DNA from 2 places in the Streptomyces sp. 63XJN7_1_ISO-PGPR-S23-121 genome. Region 1 is predicted to be linked to the other one. Evidence: riboswitches for the same ligand, from Rfam matches in the RefSeq annotation. Region 1 holds a riboswitch; the other holds the start of a gene.
What was found. A riboswitch is a leader RNA that binds a small molecule or an ion and turns the genes downstream of it on or off. The one in region 1 is predicted to bind glycine.
Positions count from the first base shown of each region.

Region 2: it holds a riboswitch for glycine, as region 1 does, so the genes downstream of both, gcvT (glycine cleavage system aminomethyltransferase GcvT) here and gcvP (aminomethyl-transferring glycine dehydrogenase) in region 1, are expected to answer to the same signal.

Region 1 covers NZ_CM149653.1:5,303,436-5,306,830, forward strand. Annotated here, with positions in the region: gene gcvP (aminomethyl-transferring glycine dehydrogenase) at 1-2,027, opposite strand, end outside; glycine riboswitch at 2,201-2,296, opposite strand; gene AC0VYN_RS23560 (PRC-barrel domain-containing protein) at 2,443-2,820, shown strand; gene AC0VYN_RS23565 (DNA polymerase IV) at 2,903-3,395, opposite strand, start outside.
Region 2 covers NZ_CM149653.1:1,463,298-1,466,692, forward strand. Annotated here, with positions in the region: gene glyA (serine hydroxymethyltransferase) at 1-257, opposite strand, end outside; gene gcvH (glycine cleavage system protein GcvH) at 272-649, opposite strand; gene gcvT (glycine cleavage system aminomethyltransferase GcvT) at 762-1,895, opposite strand; glycine riboswitch at 1,939-2,055, opposite strand; glycine riboswitch at 2,056-2,150, opposite strand; gene AC0VYN_RS06820 (AAA family ATPase) at 2,330-3,013, shown strand; gene AC0VYN_RS06825 (enhanced serine sensitivity protein SseB) at 3,095-3,395, shown strand, end outside.

The DNA.
Region 1 (3,395 bases):
CCGGCGTCGTGCACCTGGGCGCAGATGTCGGCGACGTGCTCCTCGAAGACGCCGTGCGTCGAGGGGTACGTGATCATCAGCACGGCCAGCTCGTCGCGGTGCTTCTCGATCTTGGCGCGCAGGTCCTCGACGTCGATCTCGCCGTCCTCGGCGGTCCTGACGACGACGACCTTCATGCCGGCCATGACGGCGCTCGCCGCGTTGGTGCCGTGCGCGGAGGACGGGATGAGGCAGACGGTGCGCTGGTCGTCGCCGTTGGCGCGGTGGTAGCCGCGGACGGCGAGCAGTCCGGCGAACTCGCCCTGCGACCCGGCGTTCGGCTGGAGCGACACCTTGTCGTACCCGGTGACCTCGGCGAGGCGTTCCTCGAGCTCGCGGATGAGGGTGAGGTAGCCCTGCGCCTGCTCGGCGGGCGCGAAGGGGTGCAGCTGCCCGAACTCGGACCAGGTGACCGGCTCCATCTCTGTGGTCGCGTTGAGCTTCATGGTGCAGGAGCCCAGCGGGATCATGCCGCGGTCCAGCGCGTAGTCGCGGTCGGCGAGGCGGCGCAGGTAGCGCAGCATCGCGGTCTCGGAGCGGTGCGCGTGGAAGACGGGGTGGGTCAGGAAGTCGTCGGTGCGCAGACGCGCCTCGGGCAGGGCGTCCCCGGCGCTCGCGTCCAGGGCCGCCACGTCGCCCTCGACGCCGAACGCGTTCCACACGCCGCCGACCTGGGCGCGCGTGGTGGTCTCGTCGCAGGCGAACGACACGTGGTCGGCGTCGACGAGGCGCAGGTTGATGCCGTTCTCGCGGGCGGCGTGCACGATCTCGCCGGCCCGGCCGGGCACCCGCGCGGTGACCGTGTCGAAGTAGGCACCGTGCACGATCTCGACGCCGCCGGCCGCCAGACCCGCGGCGGTGACCGAGGCGTACCGGTGGGTGCGGCGCGCGATGGCCCGCAGCCCGTCCGGCCCGTGGTACACGGCGTACATGCCGGCCATGACGGCGAGCAGCACCTGCGCGGTGCAGATGTTGCTGGTCGCCTTCTCGCGGCGGATGTGCTGCTCGCGGGTCTGCAGGGCGAGGCGGTATGCCTTGTTGCCGTCGGCGTCCACGGACACGCCCACGAGGCGGCCGGGCAGGCTGCGCGCGAACTTCTCGTGGACGGCCATGTAACCGGCGTGCGGTCCGCCGAAGCCCATCGGCACACCGAAGCGCTGGGTGGTGCCGACGGCGATGTCCGCGCCCAGCTCGCCGGGCGAGGTGAGCAGCGTGAGGGCGAGCAGGTCGGCGGCGACGGTGACGAGGGCGCCGAGCTCGTGCGCCCGGTCGACGACCGGCTTGATGTCGCGGACGGCACCGGAGGCACCCGGGTACTGGATCAGGACGCCGTTGATCTCCCGCTCGGCGACCTCGGCGGGGATGCCGTCGCTCAGGTCGGCGACGACGACCTCGACGCCGGTCGGCTCGGCGCGCGTCCGGATCACGGCGATGGTCTGCGGCAGCGCGTCCGCGTCGACCAGGAAGAGGCCCTTCTTGTTCTTGCCCATGCGCCGGGACAGGGCCATCGCCTCGGCGGCGGCGGTGCCCTCGTCGAGCAGCGAGGCGCCGGAGGTCGGCAGGCCGGTGAGGTCGGCGACCATGGTCTGGAAGTTCAGCAGGGCCTCCAGGCGGCCCTGGGAGATCTCCGGCTGGTAGGGCGTGTACGCGGTGTACCAGGCCGGGTTCTCCATGACGTTGCGCAGGATGACCGGCGGGGTGAAGGTGCCGTAGTAGCCCAGGCCGATCATGGAGTCCAGGACCTGGTTGCGGTCGGCCAGCGAGCGCAGCTCGGCCAGTACCTCGGCCTCGGAACGGGCGCCGGGCAGGTCCAGCGCGTCGGCGTTCTTGATCACATCCGGTACCGCGGCGGCCGTCAGCTCGTCGAGCGAGCCGTAGCCGACCTGCGCGAGCATCTTGGCCCGGGCCTCGTGGTCGGGGCCGATGTGGCGCTGCTCGAAGGGTGCTGCCTGTTCGAGCTCGGAGAGCGGAATGCGAGGGGCTGTCATTGCGGAGGCCTCCTGGTCTGACGACCTTCGAGGGGCACCACGGCGCGGGTGCCCGGACGGCCTCCCCCTCTGTCATCTCGACCTGAGAGCTTCACCGGGCCGCCCGAGGGCTGCCGGCTTTCACCGTCGGTGAGAGCGGAGGCCGCGGCACCCGCTCTGCTTTCCAGAGTGACCTCGTCCGTGCGGTACGTGGGCCTGAGAGATTCCGGGGAGGATTTGCTCCTTCGGCGCCTCCGATGATGTCTGGAGGACTCTCCCGCACGGGGTCAGCAGCCGTCTGCCAGCCTACCAGCGAGGCGGACGCACAGGTCTTCGAGTGACTGAGCGCACCTTCGAGTGGCCGCTCGCCCCAAAGTGGCTTTTTGTTGTACTGACGCATGATTCGCCGGATGGTGTGCGACCAAGTGGAGGGCCCGTGCGTACCGAGATCGATCCGCGCAGTCTGATAGGCCGCAAGGCGTTCGACCGCAAAGGCACCAGGATCGGCACCGTCGACGAGGTCTACCTCGACGATGCCACCGGCGTCCCCGAGTGGGCCGCCATCCGCACCGGGCTGTTCAGCAGGGACGCTTTCGTGCCGCTCGAGCCCAGCGAGCTGGTCGAGGGAACGCTGCACGTGCCCTTCGACCGGTCCCTGATCAAGGAGGCCCCCGACTTCGGCGTCGGCCGCCATCTCTCACCGGAACAGGAGCTCCAGCTCTACCACCACTACGGGCTCGACGTGGCCGCCGCGCCTCCGCTCCCCGACCACGACTTCGGCAAGCTGGCCGGCACGGGCAACGAGGAGGGCTGAGCCACCTGCCTCCGGCGCCGGCCGCGCCCCGGCCGCGGGGCACGGCGTCCCCGGGCGTCCTCCACGCGCACCGCTCCGCAGGTCACGGCGCCGCGCCGGCGACACCCCGGCCGGACACCTCCCCCGCCGGCGGGACTGCCGGACCCGGGGCGGTGGCGCCGGACGCCGCCGGGTCCGCGGCCCCCTCCCCGGCGGCGTCCGGCGTCCCCCCGTCCTCCCCCGGGCCGGGCGGCGGGGACGCGACCAGCGGCAGCGGCTCGGCCGGTGTCAGGCGGGGATCGTCGACGGGGAAGGTGCGCACCCGGCCTGGTACGGAGTACGGCGTCTCGAAGCGCACCGTGACCCGCCCCAGGCCACTGCCCTGCACCCACCCGTGCCCGAGCTCCGTGTGCCGCACGTCGTGACCCGAGGGCCAGTGACGCTCGGCGGGGGCCTGCCGGTGCTCCTGAGCGGGCTCCTCGCGCGGCGCCTCCGGGAGTTCCTCGGCCCGCTCGCCCGCCGCCTGCGCGAACAGGTCCTCCTGCGTGTAGTCGGCGAGGCCGCTGACGCCGACCCCGAGCAGCCGTACACCGCCC
Region 2 (3,395 bases), 3.8 Mb from region 1:
AACAGTGCCTTGACCCGGTCGATGGCGATCTGCTCGACCACGTCGACGTGCTCGCAGCCGCCGTAGTAGCGGCGGCCCGGGTAGCCCTCGGCGTACTTGTTGGTGAGGACCGAGCCCTGTGCCTCCATGACCGCGACCGGCGCGAAGTTCTCGGAGGCGATCATCTCGAGGGTGGACTGCTGGCGGTCCAGCTCGGCGTCGACGGCGGCGGCGACGTCGGGGTCGAGCTCGTGCAGGGGGGTGTTCAGAAGCGACATGCGTCCGTGTCTCCTCAGGCGCCGGCGAACTCGGTGTACTCGTCGGCGGAGAGCAGGTCGCCCGGCTCCTCGCTGACGCGCACCTTGAACAGCCAGCCGCCCTCGAAGGGGGCCGAGTTCACCAGCGACGGGTCGCCGACGACGTCGTCGTTGACCTCGGTGACCTCGCCGGAGACGGGGGAGTACAGATCGGAGACCGACTTGGTCGACTCCAGTTCGCCGCAGGTCTCGCCCGCGGCCACGGTGGCGCCGACCTCGGGGAGCTGGACGAAGACGACGTCACCGAGCGCGTTGGCCGCGTGCTCCGTGATGCCGACCGTCGAGACGCCGTCGTCGGCGGCCGACAGCCACTCGTGCTCCTTGCTGTAACGCAGCTGCTGGGGGTTGCTCATGGCCTGAATTCTCCTGTACGCGGGGGAGTGGTGTGACGGGGGACTGCGGAACCTGCTGATGGGAGGCGCCGGACACGCACGGGGGCGGCGAAGCGCCCCGCCCGCCCGGTGTCTACTTCTGGCGCTTGTAGAACGGCAGCGCCACGACCTCGTACGGCTCGTGGGTGCCCCGGATGTCCACGCCGACGCCGGCGGTGCCCGGAGCGGCGTGCGCCGCGTCGACGTACGCCATGGCGATCGGCCTGCCCAGCGTGGGGGAGGGAGCGCCGGAGGTGACCTCGCCGACCACCTCGCCGCCGGCGACGACCGCGTACCCGGCGCGCGGGACCCGGCGGCCCTCGGCGACCAGGCCGACCAGGACGCGGGGCGGGTTCGTCTCGGCCCGCGAGGCGGCCTCCCGGAGCGCGGCCCGGCCCACGAAGTCGCCCTCCTTCTCGAACTTCACCACCCGGCCGAGGCCGGCGTCGAAGGGCGTCAGCGCGGTCGTCAGCTCGTGCCCGTACAGCGGCATGCCCGCCTCCAGGCGGAGCGTGTCCCGGCAGGACAGGCCGCACGGGGCCAGCCCGGCGCCCTCGCCCGCCTTGGTCAGCGCCTGCCACAGTTCCACGGCGTGCTCCGGCTTCACGAACAGCTCGAAGCCGTCCTCGCCGGTGTAACCGGTGCGCGCGATGAGCGCCGGCACGCCGGCGACCGTGCCCGGCAGGCCCGCGTAGTACTTCAGGCCGTCCAGGTCGGCGTCGGTGAGCGAGGCCAGGATGCCCGGGGACTCGGGCCCCTGCACGGCCAGCAGCGCGTAGGCGTCGCGGTCGTCGCGGACCTCGGCGTCGAAGCCGGCCGCCCGCTCGGTGAGCGCGTCCAGCACCACCTGGGCGTTGGAGGCGTTGGCGACGACCAGGTACTCGCGGGGCGCGGCCTCGGACTCGCCCAGGCGGTAGACGATCAGGTCGTCCAGGATGCCGCCGTCCTCGCGGCAGATCATGGTGTAGCGGGCCCGGCCCGGCTTCACGGTGCCGATGTTCCCGACCAGCGCGTGGTTCAGCAGGTCGGCGGCCTGCGGGCCGGTGACCGTGATCTCACCCATGTGGGAGAGGTCGAAGAGCCCGGCCCGGGTGCGCACCGCCACGTGCTCGTCGCGCTCGGAGCCGTAGCGCAGGGGCATGTCCCAGCCGGCGAAGTCGGTCATCGTCGCGCCCAGCGCGCGATGCGTGGCATCGAGCGCGGTACGGCGCAGTTCGGTACTGCTCATCGGTCGTTCGTCTCCCAGGACAGGACTGGACGGGCGAGGGCGGTCCTCCCCATCTGTCATCGGAACCTGAGAGGTTCGCCATGACCACCGGAGTGCGGCGATCAGGACTTGCACCTTGGGTGGGGCAGCCGTCGGTCGGCGGCCCGCTTTTCAGATGTGCCTCGCCCGCGCGGTAACGGGGCCTGAGAGATTCAAGGGAGGGACTTGCTCCTTCGGCGCCCCGGCGAAGGCCGGGGACTCTCCCGCGCGGATTCAAACGGCCGGTATGCAGTTGGCGCCGCCATCATTGCACGCCGGGCCCGTTCGTGGCAGACCGTGATCTGTAACCGGCTTGTGGCAGTAAGCGCACGAAAACGCGAGACCGCCGCATTACCTTCTCTTTACACTCGACGGGGACGGGAACTCGTGAACCGCCCCAGGGGAGGACGATCACGGTGAACAGGACCACGGCGTACGCAACGACCTCGGGCATCGCGCTGCCGAAGCGGCCCACCCCGGCCGGGGCGGCATGCGCCGCACCCGCCGCACCCGCCGCACCCGCCGCACCCGTCGTCCGCGATCTGCGCGACCGCGACGGCCGCAGCCCGCACGCCCTGCTCTTCGGGCCCCGGGACGTGGTGGTGATCACCGGCCTGCCCGGCAGCGGCAAGTCCACCCTCATGCGGCGCACGGTGCGCGGCCTGCGCATCGACTCGCAGGACACCCGGGACCACTGGGACCGCCGCATGCCGCGCCTCCTCCCGTACGCCCTCTACCGGCCCCTCGTCCGCCTCGCCCACTACGCCGGGCTGCGCCGCGCCCTGCGCTCCGGCGAGGGCGTCGTCGTGCACGACTGCGGCACGCAGGCCTGGGTGCGCGGCTGGCTGGCCCGCGAGGCGCGCCGTCGCGGCGGCACCCTGCACCTGCTGGTCCTCGACGTCGGCGCCGACGACGCCCTGGCCGGCCAGCGCGAGCGGGGCCGGGGCGTGTCGCGGTACGCGTTCCTGCGGCACCGCGCGGCCACCCGGCGCCTGCTGGCCGCCGTGACCGGGGCCACCCTGCCCGCCGGGTGCGCCTCGGCGGTCCTCCTCGACCGGGCGGCGGCGGACACGCTGCACCGGATCGCCTTCACCGGCTGAGGTGACGCACCGTGGGCCGGTGGGGCCGAACGGGTTAGCCTTTTCAGCCACAGCAGCGGTACCCAGGCAGGCGGTAGGCAGATGGACTTCCCAGCGGACTTCCCGGCGGACCTCTCACCGGAGTTCCCGGCGCGGCCGCATCCCCACCCGCACGGCGGATGGCCCGGCAACGAGCTGGAGGAGGTGCTGTCGGCCTCCCTCGGCGTGCCGGGCGCCGGCGGCCGGATCACGGAGGTGCTCGGCCGCAGCTTCGTCTGGGTCCCGCTGCCGAACGGCGGCGGCCCGGACAGCGGTCCCCTCGACCTGCCCACGGTGGAGATCGAAGGCCAGGCCCATGTGCCGGTGTTCAGCTCCGAGGAGCAGCTCCGCCTGGTCGCAGGCC